3 regions of the Croceibacterium atlanticum genome follow, and region 2 is predicted to be linked to each of the others. Evidence: predicted binding sites of a transcription regulator. Region 2 holds the regulator's gene; each other region holds the start of a gene.
What was found. Region 2 encodes LexA, which represses DNA repair genes until DNA is damaged. Its sites were predicted from a motif close to GTTCCNCNCTTGTTCT; they were not measured.

Region 1: the regulator LexA is predicted to act here: its motif matches at 3,283-3,298, upstream of WYH_RS09975 (ribonucleoside-diphosphate reductase subunit alpha).
Region 3: the regulator LexA is predicted to act here: its motif matches at 2,785-2,800, upstream of WYH_RS17155 (ImuA family protein).

What each region holds. Positions count from the first base shown of each region.
Region 1 is NZ_CP011452.2:2,102,697-2,107,338, reverse strand. Features, by position in the region: gene WYH_RS09995 (ABC transporter ATP-binding protein) at 1-414, shown strand, start outside; gene nadB (L-aspartate oxidase) at 508-2,100, shown strand; gene WYH_RS09985 (GFA family protein) at 2,109-2,573, opposite strand; gene WYH_RS09980 (GlsB/YeaQ/YmgE family stress response membrane protein) at 2,587-2,895, opposite strand; gene WYH_RS09975 (ribonucleoside-diphosphate reductase subunit alpha) at 3,350-4,642, shown strand, end outside.
Region 2 is NZ_CP011452.2:621,821-626,462, forward strand. Features, by position in the region: gene WYH_RS02980 (tRNA-binding protein) at 18-389, shown strand; gene moaC (cyclic pyranopterin monophosphate synthase MoaC) at 532-1,002, shown strand; gene WYH_RS02990 (molybdopterin molybdotransferase MoeA) at 999-2,204, shown strand; gene lexA (transcriptional repressor LexA) at 2,274-2,957, shown strand; gene WYH_RS03000 (ComEC/Rec2 family competence protein) at 2,978-4,642, opposite strand, start outside.
Region 3 is NZ_CP011452.2:2,332,979-2,337,620, reverse strand. Features, by position in the region: gene WYH_RS10955 (MmcB family DNA repair protein) at 1-436, opposite strand, end outside; gene WYH_RS16570 (entericidin A/B family lipoprotein) at 564-692, shown strand; gene WYH_RS10950 (hypothetical protein) at 708-1,100, opposite strand; gene WYH_RS10945 (hypothetical protein) at 1,156-1,956, opposite strand; gene WYH_RS10940 (DUF6152 family protein) at 2,115-2,504, shown strand; tRNA gene WYH_RS10935 (tRNA-Arg) at 2,584-2,660, shown strand; gene WYH_RS17155 (ImuA family protein) at 2,837-3,586, shown strand; gene WYH_RS10925 (Y-family DNA polymerase) at 3,486-4,642, shown strand, end outside.

The DNA of each region.
Region 1 (4,642 bases), 1.5 Mb from region 2:
CAATTGTGGGAACTGGTGGGCGAACTGAACGCCGACGGGGTGACGGTGGTTCTGACCACCCATTACCTGGAAGAGGCGGAACAATTATGCGACCGGATCGCCATCATCAATCATGGGGAACTGATCGCCAACAAGCCCACGCGCGAACTGGTGAACATGGCGCGGGAAAAGATCGTGCGCATCAGCGTGGACCGTGATCTGACCGCGCCCCTGACGGAAGACGCCTTCCTCAAATGCGAACTGGCCGATCCGCGCACTCTGGAAATCACATATGACCGGGACCGCAGCAGCGCCGGGCAGGTGCTGGATCTGGTGCAGAAACATGATCTGGGGATCGAGGACGTGACCACGCGGGAACCGGATCTGGAAGATGTCTTCGTCCAGCTGACCACGGCGGCCAGCCAGGCGGCCTGATCGTTTACCCTGCGCGCATGAGCGCAGGAATTGGTGCGGTGCAGCACTCTATCGCGCTTGCGACGGGCCGCGCACACCTCCATGAAGCGCGCCATGGCCACCACGCAACACGAATATGATGTCCTGGTAATCGGTTCCGGCGCGGCCGGGCTGACGGCCGCACTGACTCTGGCGGAAAGCTGCCGGGTCATGGTGCTGGCCAAGGGCACGCTGACCAGCGGTTCCACCGCATGGGCGCAGGGCGGGATCGCCGCCGTGCTGGATGCAGGCGATACGTTCGAGGAACATATTCGCGATACGATGATCGCCGGGGCGGGGCTCAACCGGCGCGAAACGGTGGAATTCGTTATCGAACGGGCGCCCCATGCCATCCAGCGGCTGGTGGAACTGGGCGTGCCCTTCAATACCGAAGGTTCCAATCTGCACCTGACGCGCGAAGGCGGCCATTCGCACCGCCGGATCGTGCATGTGAACGATGCCACGGGCTGGGCCGTGCAGGCCGCGCTGCTGAAGGCGGCGGAAGAAAATCCGAATATCACCCTGCTGCCCAATCGCAGCTGCGTGGATCTGATCACCGGCCGCAATGCAGAGAAATTCTCCGGTTCGGGCCGGGTCTGGGGCGCCTATGCCCTGAACGAGGAAACCGGCGACGTGGAAGCGCATGTGGCGCGGGCCACGGTGATGGCCGCGGGCGGTGCGGGGCGTGTCTATCAGTTTTCCACCGCGCCGCGCGGGGCCACCGGGGATGGGATCGCCATGGCCTGGCGCGCCGGCGCGCGCGTTTCCAACATGGAAATGATGCAGTTCCACCCCACCTGCCTGTATAATCTGGAGGTCAAGAACTTCCTGATTACAGAGGCGGTGCGCGGTGAAGGCGGGCGGCTGTATAATCCGCGCACCGGCAATCGCTTCATGGAAGAATACGATCCGGAACGGATGGAGCTGGCACCGCGCGATGTGGTGGCGCGGGCGATCGACAGCGAAATCAAGCGTTTCGGCCTGGATTACGTCCATCTCGATATCAGCCACAAGCCGGCCGATTTCGTGAAGGGGCATTTCCCCACCATCCATGAAAAGCTGATGGGGCTGGGCATCGACATGACCAGCGGACCGATCCCGGTGGTGCCTGCGCAGCATTACACCTGCGGCGGTGTGCTGATCGATCTCAACGGCCGCACCGATCTGCCCGGCCTCTATGCCGCCGGCGAATGCAGCGAAAGCGGGCTGCATGGCGCAAACCGGCTGGCTTCCAATTCCCTGCTCGAATGTTTTGTATTCGGCGAAGCCGCCGCGCGCGATATCCTGGAAAACTGGGCAGGTTTCGATGCGCCGCCCCCGATCCGCGAATGGGATGAAAGCCGCGTGACCGATTCTGACGAAGAAGTGGTCATCAAGCAGAACTGGACCGAAATCCGCCGCTTCATGTGGAATTACGTGGGCATTGTCCGCACGACCAAGCGGCTGGAACGCGCCGCCCACCGCATCCGCCTGCTATCGGATGAGATAGAGGATTATTACGGCCATTTCCGCGTCACCACCGACCTGATCGAATTGCGCAATCTGCAGCAATGCGCCGATCTGATCGTCCGCAGCGCGCTGCAACGCCATGAAAGCCGCGGTCTGCATTTCACGCTGGATTATCCGAACACGGATGAAGTCGGGAAGGACACGGTGCTGGTGCCGTAAGGCGCGTTTCAGGCCAGCCCGTTGGCTTCCTGAAATTCGCCCGCCAGCGCCAGATATTCGGTCATTTCGGGAAAGCGTTCAAAACTGCGCGTCGCGGGCACTGTAACCCAGGGCAGGCGTTCGGCGGTCTGCGTTTCGATATAGGGCCGGAACCAGTGCGGATCGTCCAGCATGGTGGCCCGGACATTCACGAAACCGGCATCGGGTTCGATCGCGGTATAGACCCAGCTCAGGCAATATTCGCAGTGGTAATGGCGGATATCCTGGCCATGCACGCCGCCGATAATGGCCTTGCCTTCGGTAATTGCAAAGCCGCCGCTCGGCACCGAAACCGTCAGCGAATAGGCGCTGCCGGACATGAGCTGGCAGCCGCGGCAATGACAGGCCGATGTCATCAGCGGGGCCTGGTCCACGCGGAAGCGCAGCTTTCCGCAACGGCAGCCGCCCGCCCAGGGCAGGTCCGGAATCGTCATCCGATCCCCCCATTCACAGCAAGGTGCGCCCGGCGAATATCAGCAGCATCGCACCCACCACCGATGCGAGACAGCCGGCGCGGTTGAAATCCGCGCCGCCCCGGCTGACCAGCAGGCCCGCGAAAAGCGATCCGCCAACGCCCAGCAGCATGGTTTCCAGCAGGGTCATATCCACCGCACCCGGATAGAACCAGCGCGCCAATACGCCGACGATCAGGCCGGCCAGCAAGGCCGACAATATGTTGAACATGGCCGCGTCTCCCCTGTTTTCCGGCAAGGCGGCGTTACCGCATCCGCGCCGCGGGCGCAGCAAAATTGCCACCTGCGATTCGATTGATCCAAAGCCCCGCAGAGATGTTTTCCGGTGGAATTTTTTTGCACTGATTCAAATAGGGCCTTGCGGGCCGCGCCAACCCAGCTTGGACCACGCGTCGCGCTGTATTGCCGGCCTATGCCACCGGCAATTTTGCGACCAAATGCAGGTTAACGCCCTTGCGCCGGAATCCGCGGCGATTCACTATTGGTAGTGGCAGGGTCGCAAGGGGTACCCACAAGACCTAGATTTTGCACTGCGGCGCATGAAAGGGCGCCACGGCGGCTGAATCGGCGTCTTCCGGTATTCTGCAAGGCCCGGTGGAGGACTGGCGGGGGATAAGTTTTTCCCCTCCAGCGCATGGGAATGGATAGGTTGGGTGTCTGCCCACCGATTCGAACACATGCGGAACATCGTGGCAATCCCCATATGGGGATCGAATGAATTCGGGGGCGGCGTGCAAATGGAATTTCGAAGCGGGGACGAAGCGGCAATGGGTCTGGACGTAACCGATGCGGCCAATGCGGAGGCGGGTTCCACTGCCTCGCACGGCGCCGAAAAGGCGGGAAAATCCGCCGGGACAGCAGTAACGATGGACAAGAAGGATATGGGTAGCGAGGAACTGGTGGCCGGTGCCGCAGCCGGCGCCATGGCGGAAGCGGTGAAGGCTGCCGCCGCGCCCAGTAACGATACAAAGTCGGTCAATCCCCGCCGGTTCGATGTGAAGACGGATCCGGCGCGCGATGCGAACCTGACCGAATTCGGCAAGGAAACGCTGACCGACCGCTATCTGCTGCCCGGTGAAACCTATCAGGATCTCTTCGCCCGCGTGGCCGATTGCTATGCGGACGATGCCGATCATGCGCAGCGCCTGTATGATTACATTTCCAATCTGTGGTTCATGCCGGCCACCCCGGTGCTGTCCAATGGCGGCACCAATCGCGGCCTGCCGATCAGCTGCTATCTGAACTCTGTCGAAGACAGCCTGGACGGCATCGTCGGCACATGGAACGAAAATGTCTGGCTGGCATCGCGCGGCGGCGGCATCGGCACCTATTGGGGCAATGTACGCGGTATTGGCGAACCGGTGGGCCTCAATGGCAAGACCAGCGGCATCATCCCCTTCGTGCGGGTGATGGATAGCCTGACGCTGGCAATCAGCCAGGGTTCGTTGCGCCGTGGTTCGGCCGCCTGTTATCTCGATGTCAGCCATCCGGAGATCGAGGAATTCCTCGAAATCCGCAAACCTTCGGGCGATTTCAACCGCAAGGCGCTGAACCTGCATCACGGCGTGCTGCTGACCGACGAATTCATGGAAGCCGTGCGCAATGGCGACGAGTTCGAACTGAAGAGCCCGAAGGACGGTTCCGTGCGCGGCAAGGTGCTGGCCCGCAACCTGTTCCAGAAACTGGTGGAAACCCGCCTTGCGACGGGCGAACCCTATATCGTCTTTTCCGACACGGTGAACCGGATGATGCCGAAGCATCACCGCGATCTGGGGCTGAAGGTTTCGACCTCCAATCTGTGCAGCGAAATCACTCTGCCGACCGGCATCGACCATCTCGGCAATGACCGCACGGCCGTGTGCTGCCTTTCTTCCCTCAATCTCGAAAAGTGGGACGAATGGAACGGCGACAAGGTCTTTATCGAGGACGTGATGCGCTTCCTCGACAATGTGCTGCAGGATTATATCGACCGCGCGCCGGACGAAATGGCGCGCGCCAAATATTCCGCCAGCCGGGAACGCAGCGTCGGC
Region 2 (4,642 bases):
GACGCTAGATCGTTCCCATGCATATGCGTCATGATCCATCAGCGCCTGCCGCGCCTGAAATAGCCTTCGACGATTTCCTCAAGACCGATATCCGTGTCGGCACGATAGTAGAGGCGGAACCTTTCCCGGAGGCGCGCAAGCCGGCCTTTCGCCTGGTGATCGACTTCGGCCCGGCCATCGGGCGCAAGAAGAGCTCGGCCCAGATCACGGAGAATTACCGGATTTCGGATCTTGTCGGCATGCAGGTTGCCGCCGTGGTGAACTTTCCGCCGAGACAGATCGGCCCGATGATGAGCGAGGTGCTGACGCTGGGCTTTCCGGATGAACATGGCCATGTGATGCTGTTCCACCCGACCATGCCGATCCCCGATGGCGGGCGATTGTTCTGATTTTGGCGTTACTGTCCTACGCAGCTGAAATCTGCCAGTTTCCGGACTGGATCGGGCGCTGCGCGGGGATGGATTTTCGGCCCGTAGGACAGTGTTCCAAGTGTTCCAGGCCATCATGCCGAACAGGGAAATGCAGGAAGATATGACCAGTCTAACTCATCTGGATGACAAGGGCGCGGCGCGCATGGTCGATGTGGGCGGGAAGCCCGAAACCGGGCGCAGTGCCACGGCCACGGGGCGTATCCGCATGTCAGCGGAGGCGCTGAACGCAATCCGGGACGGAAGCGGCCCGAAAGGGGATGTTCTGGCCGCTGCGCGAATTGCGGGGATCATGGCGGCGAAACGGACGGGCGATCTGATCCCCCTCTGTCACCCGCTCGCGCTGGATGCCGTGACAGTGGATTTCACCTTCGAGGATGATGCCGTGCGCGCAAACGCACGTGCCAGCCTGACCGGCAGGACCGGAGTGGAGATGGAAGCGCTGACCGCTGTTTCCCTCGCCCTGCTCACCATTTACGACATGGGCAAGGCAATCGAAAAAGGCATGGTGATCGAAGAGATCCGCCTGCTCGAAAAGACCGGCGGCAAAAGCGGCGACTGGCGCGCCGAATGACCCTGCCCCAGCCTATCCCGCTGGAAGAGGCGCAGCAGCGATTGCTTGCCGGTGTCGAGCCGCTTCCCGGCGAAACGCTGCCCGTGTCCGATGCTCTGGGCCGATATCTGGCGGAACCTCTGGTCGCGTTGCGGCAACAGCCGGCATCGAACCTGTCCGCAATGGATGGATATGCGATGCGGGCAGATGATCTGGCCGGACCCTGGACCGTGGTGGGGGAAAGCGCAGCCGGCCACCCCTTTGGCGCGCCTTTGGAACACGGCCAGGCTATCCGCATTTCGACCGGAGCGCTGATGCCGGAAAATGGCGGTGCCATATTGCTGCAGGAAGAGGCGGAACGTCAGGGCAACGGGCTTGCCCTCGCCCCCAATGGTGAGGCGACGCCGCGCCATATCCGCCGCGCGGGTTTTGATTTTCGTCAGGGTGCGGAGCTTTTCCGGGCAGGCATCCGGATCGGGCCTGCCCAACTGGCTCTCGCAATCTCGGGTGGCCACGCGAATATTCCGGTTTCCCGTCTGCCGCGCGTCGCGGTGCTGGATAGCGGCGATGAATTGTCGGCAGATCCACGCGATTGTGCGATCCACCAGATCCCCGCAAGCAATGGCGCGATGATTGCGGCCATGGCCGCACCGTTTGCCTGCGCGATCGACCGTATCGGTCCGGTGGCGGACAATATGGCGGCGCTTTCCGCGGCACTTGCAGAAGCGGATCATGCCGATGTGCTGGTCACCAGTGGCGGTGCATCGGTCGGCGATCACGATCTGGTGCGGCCGGCTCTGGAGGCATGGGGGGCAGATATTCACTTCTGGCGTGTCGCGATGAAGCCCGGCAAGCCGCTGCTGGTTGCCCGGCGCGGTCGCCAGTTCGTGCTGGGCTTGCCCGGTAATCCGGTTTCGAGTTTCGTGACCGCATATCTCTTCCTGCTGCCACTCCTGCGTAAACTGGCCGGTGCCGCAGATCCCGTGCCCGCGCCTTTCCGGCTTTGGCTCGCGGGCGATCTGCCCCCGACTGGCAGCAGGCTGGAATTTGTGCGTGGCTTCACCGATGGCGAAACAATCGGCGCGGTGAGCGAACAGGACAGCAGCGCGCTGGCCGCTCTTTCACGGGCCAATGCGCTGATCCGGCGAGAGGTGAATTCTCCACCGGCGCATGCTGGCGAGATGGTCACTGCCTATCTGCTCCAGAATGGCGGAATTGCTTGACGAGTCTTTTTGGGTTGCCTAATTGTTCCGCGTTCGTTCCAATCTGGAACAAATAAGGAGAGTGGCTCAATGTTGACCGCAAAGCAGCACGAACTCCTGCTGTTTATCCAGCGCAGGCTTGAGGAATCGGGGATTTCTCCTTCTTTCGAGGAGATGAAGGAAGCGCTCGATCTGAAGAGCAAATCGGGCGTCCATCGCCTTATTTCCGCACTGGAAGAACGCGGTTTCATTCGGCGCCTGCCAAATCGCGCCCGCGCGCTGGAAGTGTTGCGTCAGCCGGAAAATCAGTCGCATTCGGCCAGGCCCGCCGTGAATGACACGGTGGCCAAGCTCACTACTCCGCCCCCTTCGGCGCCGGAGCCCGCCAATGATGTGATCGAGATTCCGCTTCACGGCCGGATCGCCGCCGGTGTGCCGATCGAAGCGCTGGAGGATAGCCGGACGTTGCCGGTTCCGGCTGCCTTGCTCGGCGCAGGTGAACATTACGCGCTGGAAGTGTCTGGCGATTCCATGATCGAAGCCGGAATCTTCGATGGGGATTATGCCCTGGTCCGGCGCACCAATACTGCGCGCGACGGGGAAATCGTCGTGGCTCTGGTCCGCAATGAGGAAGCGACGCTGAAATATCTGCATCATGAAGGCGGCAAGGTGCGGCTCGATCCGGCCAATCCAGCCTATGATGCCCAGGTCTATCTGCCCGAAGAAGTTCAGGTCCAGGGCAAGCTGGCCGGGCTTCTCCGGCGCTATCACTGATATTGTTCGGGGCTGGATGGTCAGCGGCCTTGCGCCGCTTGCCACCAGCCATGATTTCCCTGCCCCTCGGCAACGCTGGTCAGTTTCGGGCCGTCCAATACGATGGAAAGTCCGCCCGTTTCGCTAAGCATTCGCCGGTCGGCCTTCAGCCAGCGCGGCCGGCAGCTTGATGGCAGCCAGCGATCGGCAATCACGATGTCCGATCGTTCGCAGGCTGCGGCCAGGGCCCGTTCCGCCACCATTTCCCTGCTTCGGCTCATCAGCAGGATCCAGTCGCGTTCCCCTCGTCGGAGTGTGACGGTACAGAAATCGCGGCTGCAATCGGCTCCTGCCCAATTGGCCAGTGCGACAGGTTCTTCCTCGCTGCCGGCCATTTGCAGGAGGTTGTCCTTCGCATAATCGCTCCGGCTTTCCCTTAGCACCAGCAGCCGTTCATCCTCTCCGGTAATGCCTACATGGCGCCCGTCGCCTGAAATCAGGATGTCCGGAGTCGGCGTCATCAACAGCAGAACCGTTGCCAGCGCTGAGGGCGCCAATCCCCACAGCCGCACTTTCCCCCGCCAGAGTGCGAGCCATAATCCACCGGCGATGAAGAGCGCGAATGTGCCCTGCCCCATTTGCGGCATCAGCTTCACCGCCCCTGTCTGGCTGGCGGTGAAATGCGCAATCGCCAGAAGCATGTCGAGAGAATGGCCGACAAGCCACCAGCCCGGCGCCCCCAGCCCCGCAACATCCAGCAACAGGGCGATTGCGATCAGAGGCATGGAAACGAATGTCACCAGTGGAATCGCAATTACATTGGCCAATGCTCCGTAAACCCCTGCACGGTGGAAATGGAACAGCACAATCGGCATCAATGCGATCTCGATGACCAGGCCGGTAAGCAGCAGCATCGCCGCACGTCTTGATGTTACGGCAAGCCAGCCTTCATCACGCGGCCTCAGGAAGGCGCGGACCGGCGCCGCTTCGTGCAGGGCGACAATGGCGATAACGGCGGCGAAGCTCATCTGGAAACTCGGCCCGACAAGCGATTCCGGCCACAGCAGCAGCACGAACATCGCCGCCACGGCGACCATGCGCAGGCTGAGCGGCTCCCGCCCGAGTGCAAGCGCGCCGAGAACCAGCAAGGCGCCAGCGCAACTGCGCACGGTCGGAACCTCGGCACCTGTCAGCAAAGTATATCCGATCCCGGCCAAGGCTGCGATGGCTGCCGCCATAACCGGCAAACGCAGCCGCAAGGCCAGCCATGGCCATAGCGCCAACAGCTTCAACGCGATGAAATATGCAGCTGCGATGACTGCACTGACATGCAGGCCGCTGATCGAAAGCAGATGGGTTAGCCCGGCATCGCGCATTGCCTCTTCATCCATGGGCGAAATCGCGCCGCGATCTCCGCTGGCAAAAGCGGCAGCAATCGCGCCGGAAGAGCCGGGCAATTCGGCCCGAACATGGGCGGACAGCCGCCGCTGCAGATTCGCAATGAAGGCGCCGCCCTCGCCAGCTTCGATTACCTGGATTTCGCCGTTGACGCTCCCCGTCGCGGCCAACCCAGCAAACCAGGCGGCTTGCGAGAAATCATATGCGCCGGGCAGCATTGGCGGTGCCGGCGGCATCAACCGCGCGCCAAAGCGGATCAGCGCTCCTTCCGTGAGGTCTGGCCGGTCTGCGTCAAGCGGGACATTGAT
Region 3 (4,642 bases), 1.7 Mb from region 2:
CCAGCCGTTCCACCTCCACCTTGCGCCGTGCCGCTGCCAGCGGCTGGCTGGGGGCTGGCCGCACGATTTCCGCGTCATATTCATCGGCGACGATCACGCCGCAGCAATCCGGCCGGAAATCCTGCCCGTCCAGACAGGCGCGGTCCAGTTCCGGCGGCAGGCCCCAATAGAAACGATCGCAGAAGTCGAGATAATCGGGCCATTTCCCATCGCCCAGCAAATCCGACCGTGCCGTCTTGATTTCGACAATCACGATCCGGCCCTTTGGATCGATGCCCATCAGATCTGCACGGCGCCCATTGCGAAGCGGCATTTCCGACAGCATCCAGACATCGTTGCGGGCAAAAAGCCGGCAAATGCCACGCGCCACGGCGGCAGAACGCCGGTCCTCTTGGCCGAGGCCCCGTTCCTGGGCGATCACATCCGATTCGGTCATGCGGCAAGGTTGGAACGAAAAAGGAACATCGTCAAGTTGCCGCAGCTTCAGAAAGCCTGCTTTAAAGGCTTGCCTGTGCGCGATTGCGCAATAATGCAATCGAACCCAAATTCAGGAGCCCGATACGATGTCGCGTAAATCCATTGCCCTTGCAGCGCTTGTGCTGGCGGCAGTCACCCTTTCGGCCTGCAACACGGTCAAGGGCCTCGGCCGGGATATCGAATCCGTTGGCGAAGCGGGCGATCGCGCGATCTGATTCGCTACATACCCGTCAACGCGGGCGCTGCCGCCGGTTCGGAGGCAGCAGGGACAGTAGCGTTTCACGCGCAACGCTGAATTCGCGCCACAATGCATTGGCTGCGGGCCGGGGATCGTTGCCCTTCTGCTGAATTGCCAGCAAGGCGGTGATACCCGGTTCCATCGCAGCCGTCAGATCGGCAATGCAGCGTTCGGCGCGTTGGCGGCGCCACCCTTCCGCCCGGCGGTTGAGCGCGGCCATGTCCTGCATTTCCTGCAGCGGGATTTCCGTCTCGATCCCTGCCAGATCGGCGACGATATTGGCCGCTTCCGCCAGGGCGGCCCATTTCATGCCGATCACGTCGGGCGCAGGGTCCGGCCTGTCAGCGGATTTGCCGGCACGGAATGATGGCGAGAGGGCGTTCATGCCGCCTCTCTAGAGCGGCCGTCTTGCGAATCCGTTAGTGGACCCGGACCATGCCTTAATCCTCCGGCAGCGGACCGAACGGATCATCCTCTTCATCCAGCTTCAGGTCAATATTCGCGCCGCCATCTTCCGAGACCAGGCGGTTGTTTTCCGCGCAGACATATTCGCGGATGTCCCAATCGGGCTGACGCTTGAATGCAAGCTGTTGCACCAGCGGTTTGGTCAGCACTTGGGGATCGCTGATGGTGGTTTCGATTCGCAGGACATCAGGCTCTTCCAGCCAGATCTTTTCCTGAATGCGCATCTCTTCCGAATGGGGAATCCCGGCCGCGATATCGACCAGTGGGCTGAACCCGATCGAGTCCACGATCAGCGTATCGCCCTCCCAATGTCCGACGGAATTACCATTGAACAGGAAATCGGGATCTTCGGGCAACTCCCTGCCGTCGGTGTAGATGCGGCGCGCCTGGCTGTATGTTTCGGTGAAGATGGTCACCCGGCCCGGAGAGAACAGGAATTCAATGGGATAGGGTTGGCGCATGATGCCGGGCATACCCGGCGGGATGCAGTGCACCTGGTTGGACTGATCGACGCCATTTTCTTCCTGATATTTGCGGAAGGCGTCCAGTTTCGCCTGCGCCGGCGGAGTCAGTTCAGGTTCCGTCGGGCGGCGGCCATTCGCGCCGAACAGCAATGACCAGTCCGGGTTCCACACGCCGCCAAAATCCGGAAGGCGCTCAAGCTCCGCATATCCATCGGCCCGGGGGATTTCCTTTTCCTGCGCCGCACCTGCGGTTGCCATTGCCAGCGCCCCAGCCCCCGCCAGTGCGCGGGCCCAGATCGTCCATGACTGCATTCTACCCCTCCGGCTTCATTCTTGTCGTTAGCCCCTGTTGTTGCGGGCTTCGAATGAAGGAATCAATCAGCGGGTTGATTAAGTCAAGCTTTTGCTGGCACAATGACTCTGGACGGTCCTCTGGTTGAACGGCCGGGGACATTGGGAGAGCGAAAGACATGATAGTCAGGAAGACCAGACTTGCCCTTGCCGCCGCTGCGCTGGCCGGCCTTGCCGCCGTCGCCACGCCTGGCTCCGCCCATCATTCCACGGCGATGTTTGAATGGGGGACATCCACCGCAATGAAGAATGTGACGGTGGAACGGTGGGAATGGACCAATCCGCACACCTTCATTTATGTCCGCGATGCCGATGGCAAGCGCTGGGCGTTCGAGGGGATGAGTCCCAACCACCTGTCTCGCGCGGGCTGGTCGAAACGCTCGCTCAAGCCAGGGGACAAGATCGACCTCACCTATTACAAACTGCGCGATGGCCGGCGCGGCGGTTTCAATGTCACCGTGACCAAGACGGATGGCACGCAGCTGACGCAATTGCCCGGCCAGGAATGATCCGAGTTTGAGTTCTGCAAGGCGCGCCATGCATTAATGCTTGGCGCGCCCGTCCGGCATTGCTAACCGGCCCTACCACGCACCCGTAGCTCAGCTGGATAGAGCGCTGCCCTCCGAAGGCAGAGGTCACAGGTTCGAATCCTGTCGGGTGCGCCAGTTTCTGGCAAAAAAGAATTCTGGCTGATTCAAGCCAGTTGCAGGTTCGCAGCGATCTCGAGGAGGTTGCTGGGCGCAGATGCATGAGCGCGTAACTTGACTTTTCCTTGCCCGATGGTCGATTGGAACAAATGACGAACATTTGTCCAGTCGAGTCGGTGAGTGCGTTATGCGCTGTGAAAAGGAAAATCGCTCGGATCGAGAATCAAAAGACCGGGAGGTCTTCAGCGCCTCTTGGATATGCCGGGCTGGATGCCGCAATCGGCGGCGGTCTGGCTCGTGGGCGATTGCACGAGGTGTTCGCAAGGGAGCTGGCCGACAACAGCAGTGCGGCAGGCTTCGCGGCAATGCTGGCTTGCCTGGCAAGTCAGGAGGGGGCGCCCCTGTTCTGGCTGCGCGAGGAGAGGGCCGCGAGGCGACAGGGATTACTGCATGCGCCAGGATTGACCGAGATCGGAATCGATCCGCGGCGAATGGTGCTGATCATGTTGCCCGATCCGGTGGCGTTGCTGCGTGCAGCAGTCGATGTGGTGCGTTGTGCATCCATCGGTGCGGTAGTGATCGAGTTGTGGCGCCGTCCGCGCGCGCTCGACCTGACTGCAAGCCGGCGTCTGGCGCTGGCGGCCGAAGCATCGGGCGTCACTCCCTTGCTGCTGCGGATCGAGGCAGAACCCGGCCCCAGCGCTGCGCAGACACGCTGGAGCGTAAGCGCAGCGCCTTCTGTGGCCCTGGAGGCCGAAGCGCCCGGCCGACCCGCCTTCAACGTCAAATTGTTGCGTCAGCGCGGCCGCCCAGATGGCGGATGCTGGCATCTGGAGTGGGATCGTGACCGAGCCTGCTTTGGCGACGCGACGCTATCTGGCGCTGTGGTTTCCACAACTCCCGGCCGATCGCTGGTGCAGGACGCATGGCGGCAAGCCGGCTGATACACCGACTGTCTTTGTCGAGAAGCATGGCGGTGCGGTACGTATCGCAGCCCTCGATGCGCAAGCGCAGCGCCTTGGTCTCGCTCCCGGTCTGACGCTGGCCGATGCGCGTGCACGCATCCCTGAATTGGTTGCGATCGAATATGATCCCCATGCCGATCGGCTCTGGCTGGAACGTATCGCCGATGGTTGCGATCGCTGGACGCCGATGGTCGAGCTTGATCCGCCGGACGGAATAACGCTCGACATCACCGGCTGCGCGCATCTGGCCGGCGGTGAGGCCGCGCTGGCGCTGGAGATCGAGCGATGTTGCGCAGCCGCCGGGCTGGGCCTGCGCCATGCCTTTGCCGGAACGCCCGAAGCCGCGCAGGCGCTGGCCCGTTTTCAGACCGTGCCGGCAGCTGATGAGCGTCAGGCGGTGCGCCGTCTTTCCATTGCCGCACTGCGGCTGGAGGAGGAGACGGAGAGAGCGCTGCGATATGCGGGGTTGAAAACCCTGGGCGATCTCGCTGCTCGTCCTTCGGCCCCGCTCGCCGCGCGGTTCGGAACGGAAATGATGGCAAGGCTGGACCGGCTGCTGGGCCATACGGACAGCCGCATCTCCCCCCGTCGGGCGCCTCCCGTATTGATTTTCGAACGACGCTTTGCCGAACCCATCGCGCGTATTGAGGATGTGCTGGCGGTGCTTGATGGCCTCGTGGGGGAGGCGGCCGGTATGCTGGAGGAACGCCACGAGGGCGGGCGGCAATTCGTCGCGCGCCTCTATCGTAGCGATGGCGCGGTGCGTGAAATAATGATCGAGACCGGGCAGCCTACCCGCGACCCTGCCATCACCGGCCGGTTGTTCCGTGAACGTATCGACACGCTTGCCGACCCGATTGATCCCGGTTTTGGCTTCGATCTTGTACGGTTGGCGGTGCCGACCACCGAACCTCTTGGATCGTTGCAGCTTGGGCTGGAAGGGGGAGGGATAAGTGAGGAGGCGATGGCTGCGCTGATCGATCGGCTGAGTAGCCGGCTGGGACGCGATCGCATACGCCGTTTTGCCCGGCGGGA